DNA from 3 places in the Bacillus sp. mrc49 genome. Region 2 is predicted to be linked to each of the others. Evidence: riboswitches for the same ligand, from Rfam matches in the RefSeq annotation. Region 2 holds a riboswitch; each other region holds the start of a gene.
What was found. Region 2 has a riboswitch for cyclic di-AMP ahead of CVN76_RS04995 (cation:dicarboxylate symporter family transporter). Riboswitches for the same ligand answer to the same signal wherever they lie in the genome.
Positions count from the first base shown of each region.

Region 1: linked by a shared signal. The riboswitch ahead of CVN76_RS12690 (hypothetical protein) and the one ahead of CVN76_RS04995 (cation:dicarboxylate symporter family transporter) in region 2 are both predicted to bind cyclic di-AMP.
Region 3: linked by a shared signal. The riboswitch ahead of CVN76_RS11175 (APC family permease) and the one ahead of CVN76_RS04995 (cation:dicarboxylate symporter family transporter) in region 2 are both predicted to bind cyclic di-AMP.

Region 1 is NZ_PHNG01000688.1:285,480-295,792, forward strand. Features, by position in the region: gene CVN76_RS12680 (universal stress protein) at 1-1,399, shown strand, start outside; gene CVN76_RS12685 (DUF2294 domain-containing protein) at 1,552-1,926, opposite strand; cyclic di-AMP (ydaO/yuaA leader) riboswitch at 2,207-2,347, shown strand; gene CVN76_RS12690 (hypothetical protein) at 2,739-3,122, shown strand; gene CVN76_RS32380 (potassium-transporting ATPase subunit F) at 3,291-3,365, shown strand; gene kdpA (potassium-transporting ATPase subunit KdpA) at 3,391-5,064, shown strand; gene kdpB (potassium-transporting ATPase subunit KdpB) at 5,088-7,127, shown strand; gene kdpC (potassium-transporting ATPase subunit KdpC) at 7,152-7,709, shown strand; gene CVN76_RS12715 (DNA topoisomerase III) at 7,938-10,112, shown strand; gene mntR (transcriptional regulator MntR) at 10,217-10,313, shown strand, end outside.
Region 2 is NZ_PHNG01000517.1:1,620-11,932, reverse strand. Features, by position in the region: gene CVN76_RS05010 (UDP-N-acetylmuramoyl-tripeptide--D-alanyl-D-alanine ligase) at 1-1,239, opposite strand, end outside; gene CVN76_RS05005 (D-alanine--D-alanine ligase) at 1,396-2,478, opposite strand; gene CVN76_RS05000 (hypothetical protein) at 2,669-3,451, opposite strand; gene CVN76_RS04995 (cation:dicarboxylate symporter family transporter) at 3,844-5,103, opposite strand; cyclic di-AMP (ydaO/yuaA leader) riboswitch at 5,274-5,420, opposite strand; gene CVN76_RS04990 (efflux RND transporter periplasmic adaptor subunit) at 5,606-6,868, opposite strand; gene CVN76_RS04985 (hypothetical protein) at 6,884-7,546, opposite strand; gene CVN76_RS04980 (diacylglycerol/lipid kinase family protein) at 7,663-8,559, opposite strand; gene CVN76_RS04975 (TetR/AcrR family transcriptional regulator) at 8,701-9,576, opposite strand; partial or broken gene CVN76_RS04970 (efflux RND transporter permease subunit) at 9,768-10,313, shown strand, end outside.
Region 3 is NZ_PHNG01000687.1:59,083-69,395, forward strand. Features, by position in the region: gene CVN76_RS11175 (APC family permease) at 548-2,374, opposite strand; cyclic di-AMP (ydaO/yuaA leader) riboswitch at 2,513-2,656, opposite strand; gene CVN76_RS30975 (hypothetical protein) at 2,814-2,954, shown strand; gene CVN76_RS31430 (hypothetical protein) at 3,395-3,565, shown strand; gene CVN76_RS11180 (amino acid permease) at 3,849-5,192, shown strand; gene CVN76_RS11185 (FadR/GntR family transcriptional regulator) at 5,389-6,066, shown strand; gene CVN76_RS11190 (CynX/NimT family MFS transporter) at 6,082-7,308, shown strand; gene CVN76_RS11195 (BglG family transcription antiterminator) at 7,849-9,345, opposite strand; gene CVN76_RS11200 (hypothetical protein) at 9,998-10,195, opposite strand; gene CVN76_RS30980 (hypothetical protein) at 10,293-10,313, opposite strand, start outside.

The DNA.
Region 1 (10,313 bases), on a different contig from region 2:
CCTTGCAGGAGAGGATGTAGCTGGGGAAATAGTAAATTATGCAACTGAGAAAAATGTTACAAGAATCGTAATGGGTCAATCGAAACGAAGCCGTTGGGAGGAAATCATTCACGGATCGATCATTAATAAGATACTTCAAAAAAGCCGGAATATTGATGTTTTTATCGTCGCTGACCGAACGGGAAAAAGTGGTGAAAGGGTGATCCCGGCCAAGTGGAAGGATGAACATAATCTCAATCCATATCGCCGCCTGTCAAATGAAGAGGTAATAGATCATATTGATAAGATCCGCCATGGGCAAATGAAAGTGTATATCGGTGCTGCGCCGGGTGTTGGCAAGACTTATACGATGCTCCGCGAGGCAAACGAACTAAAAAGGAAGGGGATAGATATTGTAATTGGGTTTCTTGAAACGCATGGAAGAGAGGATACGTTTGAACAAATCGGCACATTAGAACTAATTCCGAGAAGGAAAATACAATATAAAAATGTAGTGCTGGAAGAAATGGATACAGACGCGATTTTAAAAAGGAATCCTGAGGTTGTTCTTGTTGACGAATTGGCTCATACAAACATACCTGGAAGTATGAATAAAAAACGTCACCAGGATGTCGAAACAATTTTGAAAGCGGGCATTTCCGTTATTTCCACTATGAACATTCAACATCTGGAAAGCTTAAACGATAGTGTCGAACAAATTACCGGAGTCCGCGTTCGTGAAACAGTACCAGATCATATCCTGCGTATCGCAAAAGAGATTGAACTTATTGACATGTCACCAATTGGCTTGCAGCAACGAATGCTGGAAGGGAATATTTATGCCAAAGATAAAATTGATCAAGCTCTAAGCAATTTTTTCAAAACGGGCAATTTGATAGCTCTGCGTGAATTAGCTTTACGTGAGGTAGCTGATGATGTGGACGAAAGGCTTGAGTCATGGGAAAGAAAGCGGACCTTAAGGGGACCTTGGAGAAAGCAGGAGGTTATTTTTGTTTGTGTTAATTTGCGTCCGGATAGTGAACGTTTAATTCGGCGGGGCTTCCGTATTGCCTATCGGTTAAAAGCACAATGGTTCGTCGCTTACGTTAAGGACCATTCGCCTCTAAAAGAGGAGGAGGAAAAAACATTAGAAAAACTTAAAATATTGACAGAACGGCTTGGGGGGGATTTCAACATGTATGAAACGCATCATCGACGAAAAGTAGTTGGGGAGGTGGTTAAACGATTATATGAAGAAAATGCAACACAGGTTATTATCGGACAATCTGCACGAAAAAGGCTGGAAGAAATCATGAAAGGATCGGTTGTACAAAAATTGCTTCGTGCGGTTCGCCATTTGGATGTATTGGTGGTTGCCGATCATAAACCAGAAATGGCAAAAGAACTTAAAGAACCATAATAATGCAAGTACGGAATTCAAATCCCTTAATAAGGGGAAGGGTTAAACCTGTGTGGAAATACACATAGTATAAACAACAAACCCAGTTGATTATCATTCTGGGTTTGTTTGAATTGGTAATTTGGGGTGTTGCGGAAGAGGAAGGATCAAAATTATGCCTTGGATTCTAAGGATTTTTCAAGATCTCTATCTACAATGAACACTTCCAGTCTTTCCTCCGTTTTCGTGCTGATATCACTATGGCTGGAAAGAACGTTGCATTTTGTCAGCCGTTTCACGATCTCCTCGAAGTCTTTACTGTACATTTCCCTTAACACCTGCCTCATTTCTTTGACTAGCCTCCGCCCGGAATCTTGGGAAACAAGGTGTTTTTCTTCCACAGTCAGCACTCCCTTAAAACGGGTAATGACCATATCCTGTACAATGTATGTTTTCGCCTCTTGAGGACCTCGGCCCATAAGCTCTCGCTGAAATGTAATAAAGGCTGCACTTATTTCAGCCTCTAGTTTCTTTTTGGAATTCACCATATTGTCTCCCCTGCTTTTCTCCAAATTTATGCAACTTATCATAATGTCCGGCCTGATTCTTGTCAATAACATTCGAAAAAATGATTCTTAACTTGAAATAGTAAGATTTATAAAGAAAATAAGTTTTTTTAAACGGGAAAATTAGTGATATCATAAGGAAACATAAGGAATAATGAGAATATTATAGAATAAGTGGGAAAATTGGTCTTATTCGCCCCAAAATGCTAATTTACAAGTGGCAGGTAACGAGCTTAGAATAACAACATATTCAACACCAACAATTGCAATTCGGCTTAGTCCTGGGTGATCAGGAACGGAGGAACCAATTTTTTGGGGTTAATTCTGCTTATGCAGAAAGGATGAGAGAATCTTTCGCCATCCTACCCGTCAGCTAACTTCGTCGGCTAAAGCGAAGGAGGTCATGAGACCGCCTTAATCAAGGGGCTTTTTTGTTGTGAAAACGGCAAAAGGCAACTTGAATGATAAGTAGGTCTTTTTAATTTGCCTATTTTCATAAGAAGAAGGACCATGGAAGACAGAACGCAAAGGAAGCACATGCTGGCTGGGCGTTAAGTAGACCAATGAGTACTTTTTCTCCAATTATATTTGTTTGCTAATGCAGCGTATCCAATAACCGGTGCGTGAATCATTTTTGATTTGCGCGCGGATATGGATAGCTACTGCATGGCTGCATATATGGGGGAAAAGTAAGCATTGGTCTATTTTTTATGTTTTCAACTGGCAGGCTACACTTCCCCAGAAAGTATGCAGCTTGAAACTTGGTCACAAAAAGTAGTAATGAGGTGGATTGCATGGGAAAAGTATTGGTTGTTGGGAAAGGGGATTTATACAAATCTGTAAAGGGAAGTATAGGAGCCACCCACACGGATACAAGTAACTTGGAAATTGTAGATTATGAAGAAGAATGGTTGATGCCGACAAGAGAACTGGAGGATTGTGATGGATTAATGGTTGATAAATCGAACCAGTATAGCTGTATTTATTTGTTCCCAAATTGTCTACTTGATGGAATTAATCTTTTGAGGATCTTTTCAGGGCTCAAACATTTTAGGCTGTTTGTTGTCACTCATCATCATCGAAATTCCAGTCTATATAAAAAAATGGGAGCCGATTTTGTCATCGTCAGTAAACCAGACGGTAACAGCTATGACTGGCTGCTAACAAGCGGAACCTAATAACTTTAAGGGGGTGAGCCATTTTAATTGTTTAACATATTCATCGCTTGGAAGGAGAGATGATGATGGATCTTTTATCGGTGTCACTTACAACTTTTTCATTCTTGCTGTTTTTTGGATTTCTCCATTTTTGTAACAAAGTTATCGAAAAAAAAGGAGAGTAGAAGCATGCTTTTATTAATTATTGTTGGAGCACTTTCGTTGTACTTGGTTCATGCTTTAATTTATCCGGAAAAATATTAATCGCTACAAAACGGAGGAAATGCAAATGGATTATTTACAAATCGGTCTGGTATTGGCACTCGTTATTATTTTGGCCATACCACTGGCGAAATACTTAGTTAATGTTTATTCCCTTGAAACAACCAAACAAGATCGAATGTTTGGGGGAATAGAACGGGGCATTTTTAAACTATCTGGTATCCATACGGGTGATATGAACTGGAAGCAGTATGCTAAGGCCCTACTTTTGAGTAATATGGTCATGTTTATTATTTCGTACTTGATCCTTCGCTTTCAAGGCGGATTACCAGGTAATCCAAGTAATATAGCCAATATGGATCCGTTATTGGCATTCAATACCGCTGCAAGTTTCCTTACCAATACTAATTTGCAGCACTACAGCGGGGAATCGGGACTTTCTTATTTATCACAAATGGTCGTCATCATGTTTTTGATGTTCACGACACCGGCTACCGGCCTTTCGCTCTGTATGGCCTTTTTCAGAGGTCTGACCGGGCAGCGCAGTATGGGGAATTTTTATGTGGATTTAATTCGTTCCATCACCAGGATGCTTCTGCCGTTATCTATTTTAATCGGGCTTGTCCTAGTATCCCAAGGGGTGCCGCAAACCCTTGATCCCACAGCCGTTGCCACTACATTGGAAGGTGCGACACAGAATATTGCACGCGGACCTGTAGCGGCATTGGAGTCGATTAAACATTTAGGGACAAATGGCGGTGGATTCTTTGGTGTCAACTCGGCACATCCCTATGAGAATCCTAATGGTTTCACCAATATCTTAGAGATTCTATCTATGTTCCTGATACCTGTAGCTCTCCCGTTAACGTTTGGGTATATGGCAAAAAACAAAAAACTAGGGTGGATTCTTTTTGCGGCAATGGGATTAACGTTCCTTGTGTTTTTAAGTGTTACGTATTTCAGTGAACAAAATGGAAATCCATCATTAGAAAAAATGGGAATATCTCAAGAGAATGGAAGTATGGAGGGCAAGGAGGTTCGATTTGGAATCGCTCAGAGTGCCCTTTTCACAGCCGTAACGACAGCTGCTACGACAGGTACGGTCAATAATATGCATGATACGCTTACTCCGCTTGGCGGACTAGTGCCATTGGCAGAAATGATGTTGAACTGTGTGTTCGGCGGTGATGGAGTAGGTACGGTCAATATCCTTATGTACGCAATAATGGCAGTTTTCATTGCTGGATTGATGGTTGGACGTACGCCGGAGTTTTTAGGGAAGAAAATTGAAGGCAAGGAAATGAAACTAATAGCCATTGCCATCCTTTTACATCCATTATTCATCTTAGTTCCGTCAGCCATTGCTTTAGCTACACAAATGGGCACTTCGGCTATTTCTAATCCGGGTTTTCATGGAATTTCACAGGTTGTTTATGAGTTTACCTCCTCGGCAGCTAATAATGGCTCCGGATTTGAAGGTTTAGGGGATAACACTCCATTTTGGAATATATCCACCGGATTGGTCATGCTGTTTGGCCGTTACTTTTCCATGATTGCACTAATCGCTGTCGCAGGTTCTTTACTTACAAAGAAAGGAGTTCCCGAAACAATTGGAACGTTCAAGACGGATAATGGCACTTTCCTGGTCATTCTCTTGGCAACGGTTTCGGTTATAGGGGCATTGACGTTCTTCCCGGTCATTGCACTCGGACCAGTAGCAGAATGGCTGACAATTAGATAAACGAAGAAAAGGAGAATTCTAAAATGAGTACAAAGCGTAATGGGACTCTCAATAAGGAAATTGTCTGGAAAGCTATAAAAGATGCCTTTAAAAAGTTAGATCCAAGAATAATGGCTCGAAATCCTGTCATGTTTGTAGTTGAAATAGGATTTGTTATCACTCTTTTACTATCCATATTCCCGAACTTTTTTGGAGGAACATCGGATAGAGGTTATAACATTGCCGTAAGCGTAATATTGCTGGTTACAATACTCTTTGCTAACTTTTCCGAAGCATTAGCAGAGGGGCGGGGTAAAGCGCAAGCTGATAGTTTGAAAAAGACGAAACAGGATACTAAGGCAAAATTATTCCAAAAAGATGGTTATATAAAGATAGTGGATGCCACAGAACTCCGTAAAGGTGATATTGTCTTGGTGGAAACCAATGATTTAATTCCAACCGATGGTGATGTCATTGAAGGAGTAGCTGCTGTAGATGAGTCCGCAATCACTGGGGAATCAGCTCCCGTAATCAAGGAATCAGGTGGGGACTTCTGTTCGGTAACTGGAGGAACGAAAGTCATCAGTGACTTTATCAAAATTGTCGTCACTTCGGACCCAGGTGAATCCTTTCTTGATCGAATGATCAATCTCGTTGAAGGAGCTAAAAGACAAAAAACCCCTAATGAAATTGCATTGAGCACCCTGCTTGTCAGTTTGACCCTTATCTTTTTGCTTGTTTGCACGACACTAGTACCAATTGCTTCTTATATTAAAGTCACATTACCCATCACCACCTTAGTGGCATTACTGGTCTGTTTAATCCCAACGACTATAGGGGGCCTATTGTCTGCCATTGGGATAGCGGGTATGGATAGGGTTACTCAATTTAACGTCATTGCCATGTCGGGAAAAGCTGTCGAAGCAGCTGGTGACATTAATACCATCATCCTTGATAAAACAGGAACCATCACCCATGGGAACCGCATGGCTTCAGCTTTTTTACCGGTTAAGGGGATAAGCCAAGCTGAGTTAAATAAAGTGGCTGTTCATTCATCATTACACGATGAAACGCCTGAAGGCCGATCTGTCATCGAACTTGCTAAAAAAGCCGGTTTAGCTGATAAAGAATTAGATAAAACCGGGACAGTTGGAATTGAGTTCACGGCTGAAACCCGGATGAGTGGTACAGACTTTCCTGATGGTAGAAAAATCAGAAAAGGTGCTGCTGATTCAATAAGACAATATATACAGCAGCAAGATGGAAAAGTTCCTGGCGATTTAGAAAGCATTACGAATGAAGTCGCCACTGCTGGCGGTACTCCACTTGTTGTTGCAGACGGGAACTGTGTGTTGGGTGTCATTTACTTGAAGGATACAGTAAAACCAGGCATGAGGGAACGCTTTGATGAGTTGCGGAAAATGGGCATAAAAACCGTTATGTGTACCGGTGATAATCCATTGACAGCTAGTACCATTGCAAAAGAAGCGGGAGTAGATGATTTTATTGCTGAAGCGAAGCCTGAAGATAAAATTTCTGTCATTAAACAGGAACAAGCACAAGGCAAACTTGTGGCGATGACGGGAGATGGGACGAATGATGCTCCTGCATTGGCACAGGCAGACGTTGGATTGGCGATGAATACAGGAACCATCGCAGCGAAGGAAGCGGCGAATATGGTGGATTTGGATTCTGACCCTACAAAAATAATCGAAGTAGTGGCAATTGGGAAACAGTTACTCATGACACGGGGCGCTTTGACAACCTTCAGTATTGCTAATGATGTGGCCAAATACTTTGCAATTATTCCAGCTATGTTTATGTTGGCCATTCCTCAGATGAAGGCTTTAAACATTATGAATCTGGCTACACCACAAAGTGCCATTTTATCAGCTTTAATTTTTAATGCTATCATTATCCCCCTTCTCATCCCATTGGCAATGAAGGGTGTGAAATATGTTCCTATGAGTGCTTCAAAATTACTTAAAAAGAACTTGTTCATATACGGATTGGGCGGCGTAATCGTTCCTTTCATAGGAATTAAACTTATTGATATACTGCTGGTCATGCTACAAGTAGCTTAAAAATAAAAGTAAGGGTGGAAATTCATGATGAAAAATATTCGCTTAAGTTTAGTGCTCCTTGTTATGTGTGGAATTGCCTATCCGTTACTAATGACAGGTGTTGCTCAAGTTATAATGCCTGCAAAAGCAGATGGCAGTTTAATAAAAAACGAATCAGGAAAAATCATAGGTTCTGAACTAATTGGTCAATCTTTTAAAGACCCGGGGTATTTTCATGGTCGTGTTTCTTCTATAAAATATGATGCGACAGGATCAGGTACACCCAATTATGCCCCATCCAATGAGGACATGATCAAGCGCACAAAAAAAGATTTGGCAACATTTCTAAAAGATAACCCTACTGTCAAACAAGAGGAGATACCTGCTGATTTACTGACGAATTCCGGTTCGGGCCTTGATCCAAATATTTCATCCCAAGGGGCGAAAATTCAGGTATCACGCATTGCTAAAGAGCGAGGTGTATCTGAAAAAAGTATATATAATCTTGTTGATAAACATACTGAAGGACGGTCATTAGTAGTATTCGGGGATCCCCGGGTGAATGTATTAACGTTGAATATAGCATTGGACCAACTAAAATAGTGTAGAAAAGGAGGGTTCAAGGAACTCTCTTTTTTACTTCTTTTGGCTGGATCGGGGTATATAATGAACCTTTCGACCAGATAGCTTTTCCGATATTCGGTTGAGTTTTATGAATGTTCAATCATCATTTTCCTATTGTTTAATCCGAACTCATCTATAGCCGATTGAAATAATTAAGGTATAATAAATAGGGAAAGATATTTTGTTACGGATTAGGTGAAGATGAACATGAAGCTAATCATAGCGGAGAAACCGGATCAAGGTTCAACGTTGGCAGCTCAATTTAAAACGAAGAAGCAACAGGGATATATAGAAATCATGGCGAATGAACTTTTTCCCGATGGTGCTTATGTGACATGGGCAGTCGGGCATCTATGTCAACTCGTATCGCCGGAGACATATCATGCAAATTGGAAAAAATGGTCGCTGGATACGTTACCGATGATTCCAGAGAGGTTTCAATATGAAGTGACCAGGCAAAAGGCTAAGCAATTCAATGTCGTGAAGACGTTGCTTAGGAAGCAGGACGTCGATGAAATCATCCATGCCGGCGATGCAGGGCGTGAAGGAGAATTGATTGTACGCAATATCGTGAATTTATGCAGCATCCATAAGCCGATGAAGCGTTTATGGATTTCCTCTTTGACCCCGAAAGCCATTTATGAAGGATTCCAGAACCTGATCAGCGAAGAAAAAACAAGACCGCTTTATCATGAAGCCTATACAAGGGCATGTGCAGACTGGGTTGTTGGCATGAATGCATCCAGGGCGTATAGCATTTTATTGAAGCAGAAGGGTGTATCGGATGTTTTCTCAGCTGGACGGGTTCAAACTCCCACCCTCGCTTTGATCGTGAAGCGTGAAATGGAGATTGAACAGTTCAAGTCTGAACCGTTCTGGGAAGTGTTCGCTGACTTCAAGATGGATGGCAATAAATACCAGGGTAAATGGCAGCAGAACAACGATTCAAGAATAAAATCAAAAGAACTTGCTGAAAAGATTGCCGCATTCTGTAAGGACAAGGAAGCGGAAATAGCCGAAATGGCAACAGAAAGAAAGGAATTTCAGCCTCCTTTGCTGTTCAATCTATCGTCATTGCAGGCAACCGTGAATAAGATTTATAAATATTCACCAAAGCAGACTCTCGATATCGTTCAAAGCTTATATCAAAAAGGAATCGTCTCATATCCACGTTCCGACTCCAACTATGTGACAGAGGGGGAAGCCGCGACATTCCCTGATATCTTGCAAAAGCTAAGCGGCTTTTCGGAATATGAATCACTTTTCCCCTTGCCGCAGCCGAGTATCATGAATAATAAACGGTATGTAAATGAAAAGAAAGTGACGGATCACTATGCCATAATTCCGACGGAGCAGGTTACCGATCCTAAGCGTCTTTCCGCTGAAGAACGCAATATTTATGACTTGGTGGTCCTGAGGCTGATTGCCGCCCATTATGAGCAGGCGATTTTTGATTATACAACCATTAAGACGCTTGTCGATAGGCGTGCCGAATTCATTTCAAAGGGCAAGCAACAGATCCAAGAAGGATGGCGCAAGGTCATTTTCCAAAATGACAAAGAAGATGATGATGTCCTATTGCCGCAGGTTTCAAAAGGGGATTCCGGAAAGGTCGCCAAGATTAAGGTGAAGGAAGGAAAAACACAGCCGCCAAAGCGTTATACGGAGGGCCAGCTGATCACCTTGATGAAAACGGCAGGAAAACATCTGGATAATGAAGAGTTGGAAAAGGTCCTGATGAAAACGGAAGGCCTTGGCACCGAAGCAACACGAGCAGGCATCATTACCATGCTTAAAGACCGTAAATACATTGATGTCAAAAAGAACCAGGTATTTGCAACCGATAAAGGAAAAGTGCTGATCACAGCCATTGGGGAGAAAATCCTTGCCTCGCCAGAGATGACAGCCAAATGGGAACAGCGATTAAGGGAAATTGGTGAAGGGAAGGCTTCAGCCGGAGCGTTTATGGAAGCCGTTAAAAAAATGTCGGCAAAAATCATCAGTGATGCTGTGGAGTCGTCGGAAAGCTGGGATTTTCAAGGGCTGGATACCGAATCGATTCAAAGGAGCGGCCCTAAAAAGAGGAGTTCGGCATCCGTAGGCAATTGTAAGCTATGCGGTTCCAAAATTGTCGATAAAGGCGAGTTTTATGGATGTGTGAGTTATCAAAAAACGAAGTGTAACTTTACGATCTCCAAAAAAATCCTTAATAAGAAAATTAGCCAAGCCAATATCAAAAAGCTGCTGGCGAGCGGGGAAACGGACTTGATAAGCGGGTTTAAAAAAGGCGAAAAGACCTTTGATGCGATTTTATCCTGGTCCGAATCGGAAAAGAAAATCAATTTTACATTCCCGGCAGGACAAGCCGTCAAGCAAAATTAATCAAAAACTGCATTTAAATGGCGCCCTGAGACGATAACGGCTTGTTTCAGGGACGTATATATAGTAATATTTTTAGATATGCTTTTGAAATGGGAGGATTCCGAATGCCTACACCAAGCATGGAGGATTACATAGAACAAATTTATTTACTTATTGAAGAAAAAGGGTATGCAAGGGTTTCCGATATTGCTGAAAATCTTT
Region 2 (10,313 bases):
AAAAGCTCCACTTGCTCCCTTGCCAATATACTCGGCCAAAGGGCCATAGGTGAAAATCTTATCAATCCGGTCACTTGAAATCAATTCACCAATTTTCAAATGAAAGTCTTTCTCCTGCGGTCCCAACTCCAGCATATCTCCCAGAACGAGGATTTTTTTCTCGAAACCGGATAAACCTTCGATCAGCTCGACAGCCGCCTTAACGGAAGTTGGACTCGCATTGTACGCATCATTGATGATTTTCTGCCCTTTTGCGCCCTCAACCAATTCCATCCTCATATTCGTCAACTGAATGGTTGACAGCCCTTTTCGGATGGAGGAATCATCCACACCGAACTCCTTCGCAACCAAAATGGCTGCCAATGCATTAAGAACATTATGATGACCTAAAACGGGTATTTCGTATTCAGCTTCCTTTTCATCACACGTGATGGAAAATGTGGTGCTATCGCTCCCTTGGGTGATCAGCTGTGGAAATAGATCATTTTGTTCGGTGCGCCCAAAAGATATTACATTCAAATCAGGGAGATCCCTTTTGATCCGATTGCGAAGCAGCGGTTCGTCTCCATGATAGATCAGCACGCCATCTTTCGCCAGGCCTTCGACAATCTCCAGCTTTGCATTCGCAATTTCCTCACGTGATCCCAAATCCAATAAGTGCGATTCACCGATATTGGTAATGATGGCTACATCAGGTTTTGCCATTTTGGACAAAAATTCGATTTCACCTCGGCTGCTCATTCCCATCTCCAAAACGGCCGCTTCGGTATCCTCTTCAATCGAAAGTACCGTTAGTGGCAAGCCTAGGTGATTATTGAAATTACCGTTCGTTTTATGGACTTTGTACGTAGTGGCAAGCAGCGCTGCCGTCATATCCTTCGTCGTGGTTTTCCCATTGCTTCCTGTAATCCCCACGACCCTTATATTCAGCTGAGAACGGTAGGAACGCGCTAATTCCTGAAGTGCTTTTTCCGTATTTTCGACAATGATTAATGGTAATTCGGTAGGTGGATTCGGAACATCCTTTTGCCAAAAAGAAGCTGCAGCTCCCTCCGCCAAAGCCTGCTTGACATACTGGTGCCCGTCAACTTGCCCCCCCTTAAGCGGAATGAACAAGCATCCTTCTTTAACTTTTCTTGAATCAATGGTGACCCCTTCAATTGCTACGGATTGAAATGAAGTGATATCATTCAATCCAGCTGCCATTTCATGCACTTGTTTTAACGTTCTCTTTATCATTTTGTTCCTCCTACATTCTTCGAAACATTAACCTATCCCCCACCCATTAACCAAATGAAGCAGAAACCAGTTAACTGCCGGCTCCTGCTAATTTGGACCCATCAAAAAAATGACCATTTGACGGTTTGTTGAGATAACTTATACATCATCTGATGATTAGACGGTATATTTGATTTGCTGTTTTTCTTGATGGCGTTCCAAAGCGAGCTTCACGAGTTTTTCAATCAACGCTGGATAGTCGACTCCCGTATGCTTCCACAGTAATGGGAACATGCTGTAAGGAGTGAATCCTGGCATCGTATTCACTTCATTAATATAAATTTCACCATCTTTGGTCAAGAAGAAATCAGCTCTGACCAATCCCGAGCAATCCAATGACTTGAAGGCTCTTATTGCCATATCGGATAATGCAGCATATTCGCTTTCGCTTATCTCAGCCGGGATGACCATTGCGGAATTGCCATCCTCGTATTTTGCTGAGTAATCATAGAAGGCGAAGTCTTTTTTAGGGATGATTTCCCCTGCCACCGAACAAGCGGGATCGTCATTGCCGAGAATGCCAAACTCCACTTCCCGAGCAATGACCCCTTCTTCAATGATGATCTTCCGGTCGAATTGGAAAGCTTCAGCTACCGCTTTTTCCAAGCTATGTGCATCATCACATTTGCTGATGCCGACACTGGAACCTAAGTTCGCCGGTTTAACAAAGCAAGGGTACCCTATTTCATCTTGAACCTTTTTAATGCCAGCTTCCTTATTAGCCTCCCATTCAGAGCGAATGAACCACGTGTATTTCACTTGAGGAAGTCCAGCGTGGGCAAAGATGTTTTTCATGATAACCTTATCCATTCCAGCTGACGACGCTAATACGCCATTCCCTACATAAGGGAGATTTAACAGTTCCAGCATTCCTTGAACCGTGCCGTCCTCTCCATTTGGTCCGTGAAGCAATGGGAAAATGACGTCATATCCAGTCGATTCGCTATTTTCATCAGTTGAATGTGCTTGCAGCGCCAGCGGGGAAGTCGTTTTTTCAGGTAAAAAAGTCAAAGCCGCGACATTCTCGGCAGGTGCCGTCAATTTCGGTCCATTTATCCATGAACCTTCTTTTGTTATGTAAATCGGATATATATCAAACTTTGCTAAATCGAGAGCTTTAATGACCGCTAAAGCTGTCTGCATTGAAACATCATGCTCCGCAGATTTTCCACCATAAAGCAAACCAAGTTTAGTTTTCATGAGTTATTACCCTCCAATATTCTTTTAACCATGTTCATTGTATCATTTTACACTAAAACGGGAAAAGCGAAACTTCCATCATCGGTGCATTTCCAATCATTTCTAAGGGCAGCCGTTCACTGAACCCCCTCTTATCTTGTATGCATGAGATAGTAAGTCTTACTACTAAAGAATGAAAAGATCGAGAATCTCACTTGTAGGAATCATTTTTGATGACACAATCCCATATTTTTTCCTTTCTGCTGAAAGTGATGAAGACATCCGGCGCCCCAGCGTTTCGGTCTGAAAAGTCCTCATGCATCTCGTCCATGTTTAAATAATCACCAACGGCCCATACAGGAATTTCTATTTTCGCTCTTGAATACTTAACATCTCGAAACGAAAAAACGATGCCCTCGGCAAGTATCGGAATCAAGGCGGAAATGACTTCAAGGGGAATGGCCGTTAATTCTTTTTTCTTTCGGACTCCGAGCCACGTCCGCTCTACTTTCAGCAGCTCCAGCTTTAGAGGGATTAAACTTCCCAACATCATATAAAATGTTGAAAGAGATCGAAAATAGACCTTATTGAACCATCCATCGTCCTGTGCAAGGTACGCAAGTTGGTTATTCAATTTAGGAAAAAAAGGAGGCTGCAAATGGGTCTTGGTATGACCTAGATATAAAAGCTCCGCCAGTTCCCTTCCTTCCAGCTCATTCAGCCCTTCCTCCTCTTCAAAGTCGACCCAGCAAAAATCACCATATGAGCGGACGTTTTCTTTAAGAAGCTTGGCGATGGACTGTGACGAAGCACTCTCAAGCAGCACGTTCAAATTGTATTCCCCACCATCGAATTGATGTTTCAATAATAAGATGGAATCCAAGGCAAGTGGCAGTGAATAGGAAAACTCCCGAAAGTTGAGTCCGTTAAATAGGACAAACCGTTGGGAAGCTTGCATATGCATATATAATATATCATCGCTAACATTCTTCATAACCAGACCCCCTCCGAACTTGCAATCAATACTGTTATTTTAACAAACTTTTTGGTTTTGACGTAGGTTATATAACCGAGAATATTCATTCACCCTCACTAAATACGGAAACTTGCACTACACTTTCACCTTTATATAATGAACAAACTCCGCACATTTAAATATCCACATTATAAAAAATGGTTAATCATGATAAGGATGAAGCCGAGGCAATCTGCAGAATACCTCTGAATCGGAATGACCCAATTCGCCTGGTGTGATGGTAAGATTTCAGGAGCATTTGAGACCTTGTGTGATACGGGGGTCTTTGCAGTCGTCCGCTTATGAATAGACGAAGCCGCGTTTTAAATTAAAAAAAATCCAGAGTGAACCTTCACTCTGGATTTTCGTTATTAAGAAACTTGTTTTAATTCCTCGGCGGATGGAGGGTTGAATTGACCTTCCCATTTAGAGATGACGATTGCAGCCAGTGAATTACCGATTACATTGACTACCGTACGTCCCATATCAAGAATACGGTCGATACCAGCAATGAATGCTAAACCTTCGACAGGAATACCAACTGTTCCCAATGTAGCTAAAAGAACGACGAAGGATACACCCGGTACGCCTGCAATACCCTTGGAAGTAATCATCAGTACAAGCATTAACGTAACTTGCTCATAAACACTCAAATCAATTCCATACATTTGAGCGATGAAGATAGCTGCCAATGCTTGATATAATGTCGATCCATCAAGGTTGAATGAATATCCAGTCGGGATAACGAATGTAGCAATATGTTTCGGGCATCCCGCTTTCTCCATTTTTTCCATGATTTTCGGAAGAACGGCTTCTGAACTTGCAGTAGAGAACGCAAGAATCAATTCCGCTTTAAGAAGTCTAATTAACGTAAAGATGTTGAATCCTACAAATTTTGCAATAAGCCCCAGAACGACGATAACAAAGAAAATCATGGTTCCATATACAGAAAGCGCTAACTTCCCTAACGGAATTAAAGATTCCAAACCGAACTTGGAGATGGTCACACCAATTAGGGCAAATACCCCGATAGGAGCGAATTTCATGACCATATTGGTTAAGTAGAACATTCCTTCTGCTGTACCTTGGAAGAAACGGAATACTGGTTTACCTTTTTCACCGATGGCCGCGATACTTAGTCCAAACAATACGGAGAAGAAGATGATTGCCAGCATATCGCCTTCTACCATGGCTTTTACTGGATTGGACGGCACAATGTGAACGAGTGTGTCCACAAATGATTCATGCTGCTTCGTTTCTGCTGTATCAACATATGTGGAGATATCTGTTTGTTCCAGATTATTCATATTCACACCGGCACCAGGCTGGATGATATTAGCTGAAATCAGACCAACAGCAATCGCTGTAAGGGTTACCACTACAAAGTATGAAAGTGATTTTGCACCCAATTTACCTACAGCTTTCAAATCACCTACGCCCGCAACTGCAACGATCAGGCTTGACACAATGATTGGTACAACAATCATTTTGATCATTCTTAGGAAAATGTCCCCGAATGGCTGTAAAAAGTTTTGAGCTGTCGCATTACCATAAAAAATGGCTCCAACGATTATCCCTAGAATTAAACCAATGAAGATCTGGCTTGCTAAACTTAATTTAATTTTCTTCATGTACTTTCCTCACCTTCTATAAAGTCTTTGATGCAAAAACGTTTGTCTCGGTAAGGGAAACAGATACTAATAGAAAGAAAGTAATTTTTCTTTTTTTGAAAAACTCTATCTTTACGCCGAAAAAAAAGACACTTCATGTGTCGATTTCTTATTGGCGTGAATATTCACACATGTTCCCTTAAAGACGCTGACGAGGTTAGCTGTCGGGTTAGGAATTGGAAACACAAATGCCCTTTCATTTCTGAATTCACCCCTAGCGGATTAAATCCACAAAGTTGGGTCCCCCGTTCTTGAATAAGATTAAGCGAATTAACTTATAATAAAATATTATACTAAAAACTTTAATCTGTAAATATTTATTCTTGTCGAACATATAAAAAATCTTTAAAAATGTCTGAAAATTCAGTATAGTAGACCGATTATATAAAAATTCCTTTTCTATATTTATCCAAAATAGTTATACCGATATATTATTCAGACTCCCTTCACACAAGGAATTTAGTTATTTTTCAAGGACTCCTAGCAATAAATATCTTACCTTTTCCCTAGTGGTGAACTTCTTGTAGGTTTTAGTCTTCACTTTTTCGAAGTGAACGGGCGTAATGAAATGAGAATGGTTTTTCATCACTTTCTCCGGTTCCATCAGGATGACATCTCCTACTGCAGGTCCCTTTATAAGTTCCTCTTTTCCTTCAGCCTTCAGCCCCAACGTCACGTATTGTTTATCCAAATAGCCTTTTTTCGTCAATTTGTAGACATGCGGTTTTTTGGTTTGTTGAACAGCTCCTACAGGGACAGAAGGTACCCCCGCCTTTTCATTGGTTATAACGGATAGGCTGACCTTGGATCCAACCGTCAACGGCTCAATTTCTTCACCTTCCGTTTCGATCATCGCTTGAAATGGAAAACGGTTATCTTTTGTTAGTGTTGGCTCTTCTGCCGGATACGAATGGATACGGCTTATTTTCCCCTTTAATTCCTTTTTTAGATCGGGGACGCTTGCCTTTATAGTCATGCCCACTTTGGCCTTTTTCATTTCGCTTTCGGAGAAATCCCCTTCAATTCCCATATTTGCCGAAGCAATCGATATGATGGGATTATTAAGGTTTTTGTTGATATTTTTAACTATGCCGTCAGCCTCACTTGTCGTCTCGACCGCGCTGGTCTGTGTCTCTATTGAACTTAACTGGGTACTCAACATCTTCACTTTTTCGTTCAAACGGCTTTTTTCGAGTTCTTGCTTGTACATTTCTTGCTCGATGTTACTTTTAATAAGCTCCGAGGAGCTCGTTGTTATATCGATGTTCAACTTTTGTTCCACCGAATCATCAATGACCGCTTTATCAGGATCACGGTCCAGATTCCCTTGATATGCCCTCAGCTTCGCTATGTATTGGTCGATCCCTGAAATTTCTCCTTCAGCAGCCGTCTTCTCCGCCGATAGATCCGCTTTAAGCGCATCAAGCTCCGTTGTCGTATACTCAAACAATGACGCGCCAGCGGTAATCACATCCCCTTCTTTTACGAGGAATTTCCGGAAGTCATTTTTCTTGGCATCGAAATAAATATCATGCACTTCTGCAGGCTTCACAATCGCCTTTGTTTGAATGGTATCCGTAATGGTATCTTTTTTTACCTTTGACCAGTTTTCCACGAAAACGGTTCGTTCCACTTTGCTTTCTTTCTTTTCAATAAGATATATGTTGACTGTTATTAAAACGATCGATGCAACGGAGACCGCGGTTATCTTCCATTTCCCTTTCATTCCCCTTCACCCGCCTTAGACAAATACTCCCACATGTATGTATGCCAAAAAGGCTTTAGCAAACCATGTGACCAAATAGAATAGCGCAACCAATAAAAAAATCAAATAATGATTTCGTTCTGAAAATCCCTTTATATAGAAGTATTGCAGGGATATAATCAGCAATTGAAAAATGGTGATTTCACTGAAAACATGTATAAAGTAATCATTGCTGAGAAAATGCTGACTTATGACTCCGAGTGAAAAAGGATTGCCATCGTTTCCTACATGTAACAGTATGAACATCGGAATCAGCAAAACCTTTTCCAATAACTGCAAGCAAAATAGGATCATTTGAACGATTACTACTTTTATGTATGGGACTTCCCCGATAATCCAAAAATAGAGAGACGCTAAAAATATGTATAAAGAAGGGTAAAGGAGACCGGCAATCAAATTGCCGCCCATGATCAGCAGCTTTCCCGCTTCGAATTCATTCATACTCATCGTCGTGATTTGCTTGGAAAAGGTTTCGGAACCAATCCCAAAATATCCACCAATGGCAAATACAATAAGACTAAGAAAATATAACAATAGCAATTTACTTCCAAGCCGAGTGACCGCCTCAGCATTTTGCAGCTGATAACGACTCCTGTCAGGCTCAAAAATGCCCTTTAACAATCTTACCTGGTAAACCATATGTGTTCCCCCTGCAAAAATTGATCTTTCTTCTAATATTTTATCTTATTTTGGAAACAATTGCAGATATAAGGAACCATTAAAACAAAAAACACATAATTAACCCCCGCTCTTTTCTAACTTGGGGTTAATACCGATAAATGGTGTTCAAGCACCTTAATTCCCGCAGGAGTCTGACTGCTATAGTTTTCTCCATCCATGTCCACATCAAGCGGCGTCTTCGTTTCAATAGTTAAATTACTGCCCTGTACATAAGTCACTCCCGAATTCGAACCTAGATTTTCGGACCATTCACGTTTCATCGTTATTAATTCTAAAAAAGTACTAAAGTTTGCATTTTCCAAAATGGCAACGCCTAATTTCCCATCATCAGGATTCAGCATCGGAAAAGGCAAAACATTGGTCCCGATGAATGAGCCATTCATGACCAAAATCATGAGCGCTTCCCCTTCCATCTGTTTCCCATCATATTCGACTTTGAATTCGAAGCCTTCATTATCTCCAATCGTCCTTATCGCGCTTAATAAGTAACCGATCTTTCCAAACCGGTTTTTTTCCTGATCGTCAATATTGTTCGAGGTCTCGGAAACAAGTCCAATTCCCCAGAAATTAGAGAAATACACATCATTGGCCACCCCGATGTCGATGGGACGAACCTTGCCATTAACCAGGGCCTCCGCAGCTTGGCGAACATTTTGGGGAATGTTTAACGTCCTGGAAAAATCATTGCAGGTCCCTCCAGGTAAAACACCGAACAACGGCCGCTTCGCAAGTGGTGATAGACCGTTTACACACTCATGGACCGTTCCATCTCCTCCTAATACGAAAACTACATCCATGTCTTCCCCATATTCCAGGCAAAAACGGTGAGCATCGCCTTTTTCCTTGGTTTTCATAATAAGGAACTCATCTATTTGTGGTGCAATCACCGGAAGACAACCTTCGAGGTTTCTTGCCAGCTTGTGATTACCTGCATTCTCGTTATAAATCAGCATTCCTTTTTTCCATCTCATGATCTTCCCCCCTATACGTATAATGAACAAATCACATTTCACTACCTATACTTTTTCCTAAACCATATCATTTGAAACGCACTCATGACTAAATGTAATTTACGAACACTATAAAAAAAAGAGGCGTTGCGCCCCTTCCTTTCATATATTCGTTAAGTATTCCTTCATCGTTAAGACAAGCTTTGGATATAAGGGGCCCTTCTTATCACTTTTTTCCAAGAATAATAAAAGGCTCTCCAATATTATCGATCTTGGCTTACCTTTAGATAGCTCTTCTTGAATCGCACTCAATGCTTTCGTATTTTTACTCGCTTTCCTTCCTTCTTCTTGGGTTTCCATTTCCAAAAGTTTAGTGATGATCAAAAGGATTTCCTCTTTTGGATTAATGTCATGCAACGTGCAATTCGGCAAAGGAAAGTGCTTCAATAGTGGGTCTTCCATGTTTTGCAGGCTTGCGATTAACGAATCCAGCCGATTCAAAAAGAAGTTAGGGAATAATTCCACTTCAAAAGCATCTTTTTTCCTCATGAGGATGCCCATATATCCTTTGAACAATGAATCCAGCATGACTGTGCAGTCCGGCAGAAATTCTGCAGGCAGTTCCGGGTATAACTCCGTAATTTTACGCTGGAACCAAATCATCCCTTCTTCATGGATGTAATGCAAGAATTGATCCAATTCTTTACTGATATGTACCATCTGTTCCTGCATCAGCATTTGAATTAAGTTGGTATTCCCCGTCATATGTTCAATTTGAACGGAAATTTGCCCTAGGAACCTGTCTTTATTGGATAAAGAAACATCAAGTTCCCAATCGAGCAAAGCGTCCGTCAACGCTTCATAGAAGTACTTGAAAATGGATACGAGCAGCTCTTCCTTCGATTTAAAATAATTATAAAAAGACCCCTTTGCTATCCCGCACTTTTCGGCAATCTCTTGAACCGAGGTAGAATGATAGCCCTTCTCCGAGAAAAGCTCTACCGATTTATCTATGATCAATTTATGTTTTTCATTCATCAGATCCATCCTATCCTTTAAATATTGTCCCTATATGACCATTCAGTCACTTCATCCACATTGTATCTCAAAACCCTTGAAATCTCAATGATATAACTACGGATTACTATCTGTTGCAATCGTAATTAATATGCTATATATTTGAGTCTATGACCGGCTGGTCACAATATTATGTATGGAGGGTACAAAGCTTGAATTCGATAATCAAATTTTCCTTAAAGAATAAACTGGCAATCTGGTTGCTTACAATCATCATCGTTGCAGCAGGTTTATATTCCGGTTTAAACATGAAACAAGAAACCATCCCAAACATCTCCACCCCTTTGATCAGCATCTCCACCGTATATCCCGGGGCTGCACCTGAGGAAGTAGCCGATAAACTCACAGACCAAATTGAACAAAAAGTCACCAATCTATCAGGAGTAGAATTGGTCAGTTCGTCTTCCATGGCCAATGTTTCTTCCGTCCAATTGCAATATGATTATGATACGGATATGGACGATGCTGTAAAAGATGTGAAAGAAGCATTGGAGAAGCTTGAACTGCCTGATGGCGTGGATGATCCAAGCGTTTCCAAGTTGGAATTGAATGCTTTTCCGGTTGTCGCACTTAGTGTAACCGATAAGGATTCTGATTTGCCTGCCCTGACAACAAATGTTGAGGATGTGTTAGTTCCTAAACTTGAAGGAATCGACGGGGTGACATCCGTAACGATTTCAGGACAACAAGTTAATGAA
Region 3 (10,313 bases), on a different contig from region 2:
CACGGATGCATTGTTTTTAAGATTTCGACACGCACGAACAATTTCCTTTTATTAGAAAAACTTTATGAAAGAGAACCTTTACATCGAACAACACCTAACATTTTCCCAAAGCAGAATTTGACTGGACCAAACATATAAATAAGGAAAAACATACCTAAACTAGGTATAGTGATGATATGAATTTATCATTCCACGTTGACATTGGATCGGGAAAGCATGACCAATCAAATTCTCCAGATAAGGATCATCTTCAGGGCAAGGAAATTCATTGGAGATTCCTTCTTCGTGTTCACACAGAGCGAAGTTCAACGGAAGCGCGAGATCCCTGCAGTGAATTGAAACGCATAAAGTACAAACCACCCAAAGCTGTGGAAATAGGTTTTCTGAATAACTATAAATTGAGGGTAGTGCAAGGGTACGTTCATCGTACATATCAAATCAAAATAGGAATAACAAAAAAAACTGCAGACAAACCCAAATTTTCATCGAGTTTGCCTACAGTAAGAAGCAACCCTGAGTGGGTTGCTTCTATATGATGATATGACAATTATTTCTTCAAATGATACGGAACCGTCGTAACCACTACATTCCTTCTATAAAGTAAGTAGGCACGAATCAGTAAACTAGATTGGTTATGGAGAATATTGTGCCAACCCTTCTTCGGAATGAATTGGGGGATGATCACTGTTACTTGATAATTGGATTCTCTAGCCTTATGCTCAACAGTATCCACAAATTTAGTCAATGGCTGAATGATGCTCCGGTAGTAGGAATGTAGCGTGACGAGCCTGATATCCGGCTGCCATTTCTTCCATTTTTCTTCGAATTTCTTTTCATCTTCCCTTTCGAAGGAGATGTATACGGCAATGATTTGATCTGCAGAAAGGGACTTGGCATAATTCAATGAATTTTCAACTACATGTGTGATGCCGGCAACAGGAACGATGATAACATTTCCTTGGATGGGTAGAGTCGGCTCACAGGTAGTGATGCGCAATTGATCGCCCACCGCATCATAATGTCTCCTTATGCGATGAAACATGAAAATGATGATTGGCAGGAAGATCAATACAGGCCAAACATGAACGAATTTAGTTAAAAAGAAAATGATCGTGACAATAAAGCTAATCATCGCGCCAATAGAATTTATCGTTAACTTCACGATCCAGCCTTTAGGCTTTTCTCTGATCCATTTAACCATCATGCCCGTCTGCGACAAGGTGAATGGAATGAAAACACCTACTGCATAAAGGGGAATGAGATTCTCGGTATGCCCTCCAAAAGCGACGATCAGGATAATCGATGCAAGGCCAAGGATGATGATTCCATTGGAATAACCTAAGCGGTCTCCCCTTATCGTAAACATCCTTGGAATGAACTTATCCTTAGCTAAATTGACCGCTAGCAACGGGAAAGCGGAATACCCGGTATTGGCAGCAAGAATCAGGATCAATGCCGTCGTGCCTTGTATAAAGAAATACATGAAATTCCGTCCAAATATTTCTTCGGCGATTTGGGATACCACCGTTACTTCTGCGCTTGGAACAATGCTTAAATAATAGGCCAGAAATACAATCCCCGTAAATAAGACAGCTAGTAACGAGCCCATCGCTATTAAAGTTTTGGCTGCATTATTCGGTGCTGGATCTTTAAAGTTAGGGATCGCATTGGAAATCGCTTCGACGCCTGTCAAGGCGGAGCTGCCTGATGCAAATGCCCTCAGCAGGATGAATAAACTGATGCCCGCGACTGGGGTTCCGATCGAAGCATGCAATTCGGGTGAGACATCGCCCGTCAAGATTTTGTACAGTCCCACCCCAATCAGGATGAATAATGCTAAAACGAATAGATAGACAGGATAGGCCAATACCGAAGCCGACTCTGTCACCCCTCTTAAGTTAAGGATGGTAAGCAAGATCACAAAAATGATGGCAATGACGACATTATAAGCATGCAAGCTGGGAAAAGCGGACGTGATGGCATCCGTGCCTGCAGAAACGCTCACGGCCACTGTCAATATATAATCCACCAATAATGAACCACCAGCAATCAACCCTGGATTTATGCCAAGATTGTTTTTTGAAACGACATAGGCACCCCCGCCATGAGGGTAAGCGAAAATGATTTGCCTATAGGACAAGATAAGCGCCGTTAACAGGATCAAGACCCCGATGGCGATTGGAATGGAATACCAAAAAGCCGCAGCACCGACCGTAATCAGAACGATCAATATTTGTTCCGGGCCATATGCAACGGAAGACAGCGCATCAGAAGATAATATGGCCAATGCTTTTGTTTTGTTAAGCTTTTGATCACCAAGTGCATTTGACTTTAAGGGTCTCCCTATCAAGAACCTCTTTATTGATGATAACATCAAGAATTCACCCGCCAAGTTTAAGTAATAAGTTTAGGTTACCCTGCTAAAGCAAAAAACCAGAAAAAAAATAAAAATGCCTGCAAGTCATAACTAAATAGACCTGCAGACATCATTTTTTTGTCTAACAAGCTCCACCTTCCTTCTCATATAACGCTTACGAGGTTAGCTGTCGGATTCGGACCTAAGAGTAGCCCTACCTTGGAAGGATTCACCCCTTGGATTATACAATAATCCCAATAACGGGTCCCCCGCACCAAATGGTTTAAGCGATTTAGAAATATGAAACTGTTGATTATCATACTCCCGTGAACTGGAAAAGTAAATGAAAATTTTTCATGTAAAAAGAATAATTTTTTTCAACTAAGGTTATGTTGATAATCTATGATTCCTACGTGATCCAACCCCAGCAAATACAGAAAGGATGACCGTGATTGTTATGCCCAAAAATACGATGAAGCCGATCATATCGGATGAATTCTTAGATGAAGTGGTTAAAGAAATCAATGAACAATTTGGAGGACCGCTAAATGAAAATAAGCATCGACTCCAACATTTGGACGATGAAGAAAGAAGTTGAATTTCCCCTGTCCTTCTGGATGTTTCGTACATATCCATAGTCCTATAAGATAACTCCGGTTAACTCAACCGGAGATTTTTTGGCTGGCCTGCCTTTCTTTGACGACTCGTCCAAACCGTTTTAGCTTATCCTCATAGAATGATAAAGTAGTCATCATCAAACCGAGCAAGGATGATACTACGCGATCCTAAGCCTTGTTTAAGGTAAGCATGTTTTTTCCACTTCATGGGCATATAGTTGCGTTAGCCTTAGATGACAAGCCAGCGTATCCATATTCCCCCCGCCAATTTCCCACCAGGTCCATACCGTAGTCCACTTTTTCACAACTTGCGTCCATTGGGCTTAATGTTTCGGTTCATGAAAGCAATGGGAAAAGTTCATTCACTTCTTGACGTCCTTACTTTTATGGTCATCTTAATTTCAAAAGGAGGGATGAAAAAATGTATATGCATCATTCACCCAGAATGGGTATCATTCACACAGAAATGCCATATCTAGGGATGGCTGCGCAAGTATACTCCGGATTTTTAGAATTTCAAAAGGATGTTGAGACTGTGCGAGAAACTGAAAACAGACAGTCGCTTTCCGCTCCTATAGATAAGTTTGAATGATCTCATGGCATTAACTGCCGCATCATTCTTCATAGATACGATCTGAACCGACCTATTAAAGGCCGGTTTTTATTATTCAGCGTACACACGCGTCCCACCAAAAGATGTTTTATTACAGATAAGAATTCCACATAATAAAGTTGCCGGAGTGGAATTTTTTTCACCACTGGATAAATTGACTTTTTTACGAATCATGATATATTAATATAGTTCTTTAGCACTTAAAAGCGTTCAATTAAAAAAGATTGGTTTGTATACATAACAATGGAAGGGCCTGAATCAAATGGAAAAGACGCATCAAGATTTAAAAAAGGGTTTATTGCCAAGGCATGTCCAGTTTATGGCCTTGGCTGGAATGATCGGAACAGGCATCTTCAAGGGAAGTTCCGATACATTGAATATGGCCGGCCCAAGTGTCGTGATCGCCTATTTAATAGGAGGACTGCTATTATTCATCGTAATGGCAGCTTTAGGGGAGATGGCAACCGCATTTCCTAATTTGAACGTACAGCATCTCATTAATAAAGCATTTGGCTTTCAATTGTCCTTCATTGTAGGCTGGCTCTATTGGTTCAATTGGATCATCGTGATCATTGTGGAAATAGTCGCAGCCGGAAGTTTTCTACAATATTGGTTCCCTGATGTCCCCTTGTGGCTGACAAGTATTCTTTGCGCGTCAGTAGTAATCGGGATCAATTTGTTTCAGGTTAAGTACTATGGAGAACTCGAGTTCTGGTTTGCAGGTATTAAAATAATAACGTTAATTGCTTTCATCATTTTGGGGGCTTTGATTTTGCTTGGCATTTTTCCTAGCTCGGCTTCATTTTCTAATTACACAGAACATGGAGGCTTTTTCCCAAAAGGATTTGGCGGGATATTAGGGGCACTTTTAGTGGTGATGTTTTCGTATGGCGGGGCGGAATTAATCGGTATAGCCGTTACGGAAACAAAAGATAGCCAGCGCGTCATACCAAAAATCATCAAAGGAACCGTATTGCGGGTAATGCTATTTTACATCTTGCCAATACTTATCATTTGTGGAGTCATTCCGTGGAATCAGGTAAGCAATGAAGTAAGCCCTTTCGTTCAGGTTTTCAAGATATCCGGGCTTCCAGGAGCAGCTGATATAATGAATTTCGTTCTTTTGACAGCAGTCTTATCGGCGGCCAATTCCGGCATCTATGCTACCTCACGGACATTATTCAGTCTTTCCCAGAACGGAGAAGCACCTAAGGTTTTCAAGCGAACGACCCAAAAGGGCATCCCCCTCAATGGGATACTATTAACAACAATTTGTATATTAGCTGGTGTTTTTTTATCCTATTTGTATCCAGATCTGATATTAAGCTACCTTATGGCCATTCCGGGATTCACCGTTTTATTATTATGGATCAGTATTTGTTCCGCGCAGTTGAAACTTCGTAAGCATTACACTATTAAACAAGGTTTCCGGGTTAAATGGCACCCCTATACAACGATAATTGCCATTTCTGCTTTAAGCGCTATCTTTTTGGCCTTTATCTTTAATAAAGAAAATATCATCGGTTCCATTGTATGCCTTGTAACACTATCTATTTTTATCCTACTTTCTTTCATCATCAAACAAAAGAAAACAGATATAAAATAGGATGTTCCGTTTCGAATATGAATGGAAAAGAAGCCCTGAATTTCCTTCAGGGCTTCTTTATTTTATCCACTTATCCCCCAAAATTGAAATTCCCGAAGATTTTATCCTGATAATCCTGCCTTTTTATTATATTTTCACCATACATATGTTAAAATATCCAATGAACCAATCATCCTACAAATTTGAGGTGTATTTGTTGTCCATATCCAAAACAAATCGTTTATCACTTGTCGAGCAGGTCGTTTCCCAAATCGAGACTTTAATCGAATCCGGAGAATGGGGGATTGGAAGTCAGATTCCGCCTGAAATGGATTTGATCCAACAATTCGATGTAAGCAGAAATACATTAAGAGAAGCGATACGATCTCTTGTTTATGCAGGACTTTTAGTTACGCAACAAGGAAAAGGAACATTCGTCAAATCATCAAGTGCCTTGGGCATCGCGTTTCAAAGAAGGATCCAACGATCAAGTTTATTTGAAACGTTAGAGGTGCGTCATGCCCTTGAAAGACAGGGAGCCCAATTGGCTGCCACTAGACGGGATCAAGAAGATATCGAAAAATTACGGCTTCACATAAAAGCCTGCAAAAAAGCGGCAGAAGCAAAGGACCTAAGGGCATATGAGGAAGCGGATATATTGTTGCATAAAACGATCATGGCTTCCTCACATAATGGCTTATTGATTGACTTGTACGAACATATGGAGGATTCCTTGCATGATTCGATCCATCAAATCGCTGGGATGAGCCCTGATGCGAATTTACACTTAAGCATCCATTGCAAGCTAGTTGAAGCCATCATCGACCAGGATGTGGAGCGGGCAATCGAATCGGTGAATGGATACATTGCACATTTCAAAAAATTCATAGACTAAGTACGGAGGAATATTATGGCCATGCAACAAGCGGTAAATCAGCTAGAACAAAACAAACAGAATAGTAATACCAGACTTGGACTGCTCATCATCGGAATTATCCTACTCGGAGCCAATCTAAGGGCTCCCCTTACATCAGTCGGTCCCCTTGTAACATCGATTCGCGATGCATTGGGCATCACCAATGCACTTTCTGGTTTCTTAACGACATTGCCTTTGCTCTCTTTCGCTTTATTATCGCCATTTGCACCTAGGATAGCCCGGCGTTTCGGGATGGAGCTCACCTTATTTGCATCTTTGATATTATTAACGGTCGGAATTGCAATACGCTCACTTGGCGGTGTCCCGACATTGTTCATTGGAACGATTTTAATCGGGCTTGCCATCGCAATCGGCAATGTTTTGTTACCGAGCCTGATCAAGCATAACTTTGCAAGAAATATCGGTTTGATGACCGGAGTTTATGCAGTTTCCATGAATTTATGCGGGGCCATGGCATCCGGCATCAGTACCCCCATTGCATCTTCATCGAGCATGGGTTGGGCTGGTGCCCTCGGATGCTGGGGCATCCTATCGCTCATAACCATTTTCTTCTGGATGCCGCAATTAAGACGGCCATTCAGAAGGGAAAGAAACGTACAAACCGTTAAAAAACAAAAAAATACGAATCTGTGGCGTTCAGGGTTAGCATGGCAAATTACGTTTTTCATGGGCTTACAATCCTTCATCTTCTATACAGTCATAACCTGGATGCCTGAAATCCTCGAGCAAAAAGGGCTTAACGCCGATGAAGCCGGCTGGATGCTATCCATCATGCAGCTTGCCGTCATTCCCATCACCTTCATTGTGCCGATTTTAGCCGGGCGTCTACAGAGCCAGCGCAAATTGGTTGTTCCGCCTGCCGTCTTCCTTGTTGCGGGGATTTTCGGCATCCTATATGGAAGCGAGCTATTGATCCCGGTATGCATGATGCTGATTGGGATTGGAGTCGGAACAATCTTCAGCTTATCGATGATGTTTTTTAGTCTGCGCACACGAAGTACCCATGAAGCGACGGAATTGTCAGGTATGGCCCAATCATTCGGGTACCTCCTAGCTGCCGTTGGACCAGTGTTATTCGGCTGGCTGCATGACATGACACATAGCTGGACCATTCCATTATTAATGCTAGTGGTCATATCTGCCCTAATTTTCATCGTTGGAATGCGTGCAGGGAAAAATGAATATGTAACAGCTCATTAACTACATGAAAAAATGATCCCAGTATAATATTGGGATCATTTTCTTTAGTTAGGTATTCACTGTGGCAAGATGTTTTCAACCAAAACTAAACTGAAGGATGGCAGTGTTCCTGTAGGGGCACACCTCTAGCTCAATCATTCATTTTTTCAGCTACCAAAGTTTGCTGAGTATCCTGAGAAGAGTACCAGAAAGTCAGCAATTTTCGTTTATGATTTTGAATTTGTGTTTTGTGTTTTGTGTTAGGAAGTATCTACAGGCATCCTCTCATGGCCATTAATTTATGGTGGATTGTATCCCCTTAAAACTTCTGTCAGCAAAGCAAGATGACTCATTAACCATCTTGAGTGAACAAAGTAATGATCTGAATGAACTGAAGAGGTAGTCTATTCGTAGCATACTGTAATTTATAAACTTTTCATATTTAGAGGCAGAAAGTAGAAGATCATTGCTCATTGCGTTAAAGAGGTAAGGCATCATGCTTGATTTTTTTGAATCACGTTTGGGAACGGACCGATTCAAACATGAAAAAATTTCACTAGGTCAAATAATGTCATCTTCAAAAGGGTATAAGATATTGGGGTTTAAACCATACCTATCAATAAAATTCTTTCTGGTAAATATCTTGATTTCTTTTAATTCGGAAGGTGTTGGAAATGAAGACACTTTGTATATTGGAATGTGCTCTATATTAATCAATTGCCCTAAGTCAGTAGTTATTAATATATCGAATCCATTTTTTCTAAAGAGTGAATCTATATCAGAAAAGTCCATTACATAGATATTCAGCCGGTTTCCAAAATGATGTTTTAAGACTTCACGAATATAATCTTTCTCGACATATGAACGACAAACTAAAGCCGCTTCTATGACCATCTGATTTTTTTTCCTTAATATAGAAGCTTGGACCAACATGAATATTTCCAAAATCTCGATATCTTCAAAATATATAGAGAACTTTCTCGAAATATCTTCTGCTATTTTTCCAATCATCCCAAATAGAGGGTTTTTTTCGAAATAAGGAACGAATTGCAAAATATTATTTATTCTCGTATCTGTCTTTAGTATCAAATCAAAAGTGATTCCGCGAAGTGTTTGCGCAAATTGGTACATGAAGATGTCGTCCTGGGAAACATCCAAGCCAATTTCTTTTGATAAATTATCAAGAAAATGACTTAAAGGCCTGCCACTGTCCGAATTAAGCTTGGAACGTATGTACCGGAGTTCCTGTGTACGATTTAAAGACATTTCTTCACTCATGAAATATAAAGAAAAAAAGAATATTTCTTGAATTTGTGTCTCCCTATTCGAAATTTTTTCCATGAAGTTGAATAATTTCTTTGATATTTCAAAAGCTTTTGATTTTTCGTTTTCATCGATAACTGATTGCGGGATGGTTACAAAGCAATTATGGGCTATGCGAATGTTAGAGATATGAAGGATTATCGCCAATCTTTGGATTGCCCCCATATGTAAGGAGGTCTTATGCTCCTTCAATAGCTTCAATACTTGTTCTTGAAACTCCTTTAGATCGAAGGATGTAATAAAATCATTTAAATTCCCCGACATATACTCAACATACTGCATAATGAAGCGTCTGACCTTTTTTTCATCTCCAACAATTTTATACGGACTATAAGTTAATTGAACTCCGGCACTTTTCACTACTTCTTCTATTTTCTCTAGTTGCCTATACACTGTGGAACGGCTGATATGAACATGTTGTGTAATATAATTTATGGTTACTCCATTATTAAGAAGAATTAATTCCAAGGTTTGAAAATAGGTATTTTCACTTTTAAGGTGAAACCAAAGCTCTTCTATTGTACCGTTTTTCGGTTTAATTAGTCTTACGCCTTGAACTTCATTTTTTTCAATTTTCCATTCTGGCGGAAGTGTTGTACCAGTATGTAATAAATCCCTCCATAATGTACTTTTTGAATAACCTGTTTTTTTTGAGAGCTCGTTTAAACTGCACCAGGTATCTTCATAAAATAAATGATACATAAGTTCTGAATAACGATCATTAAATCGATTCATACTATCACCTTTAACTTTACTAGTTTTCAAATCTACTAAACAGGCTATAGACACAGGTACATAAGTACCACTAACCATATTCATTATAAAAAAATATTGCCATATACACTACTTACAACCCAAATCTATCACATTTTCTACACGATGTCGTTTCATATGCAACACACGAAATTCGAATTTTGAAACCCAGTCGGTCATTACTTATCCATAAAAATTGAAAAAAAAAACTACTTTAGTTTAAAATACCCTATCAATTCGATCTCATTTCATAGACTACATTCTCCTGGTTACATCAATCATGGCCTGAAAACTGCTACGTATAAGCAAAGTAAAGGCACAGGTAATCAAGAAGAAAGTCACCTTACCTTCCAAAAAAATACATACACCACAAACAAGTATTAATGTCCCAAAAATAAAACAGTGTATTCCATTTTAGAAATTAGCCTATTACTTTAGAATCACTATTTTGAGGTTCACTTTTTTTCACAGTTGCGGTCTTAACAAAATATAAACACCTAAATCTTAGGTGGTTTGCAGAAATGATTAGCTGGAATCTCCAGAAAGAAAAAGACTGCGGAGGGTTCGCTCCAATGCAGTCTGGTCATAGTGGCGTGTGACCTCAATATCTTTCTTGCTGGAAAACACCACGCAATCAGTATTCATAATGGACCAATCTCTTAAGGAGAATCTCTACAGACTCCCCGATCTTTTGTAAATGAGATATAGGCGCTAATTCGAACTTTCCATGCTCACCATCAAGTGAGAAAAGCTCGGCTATTAAATCATTTCTATAGATGTAAATAATTTTATATTGTCTTGATTTATAGATCACCTTATCACCAATCTTCATAAGCTTCCTCTTTTCTATTGCAGAATAAAACAGCCTTCCAAAAATGAAATGGGGCTCAATTCCATTTTCGGAAGGGTAAGATTTTTATCCTATATATTCATGCTGAATCTTCATTATT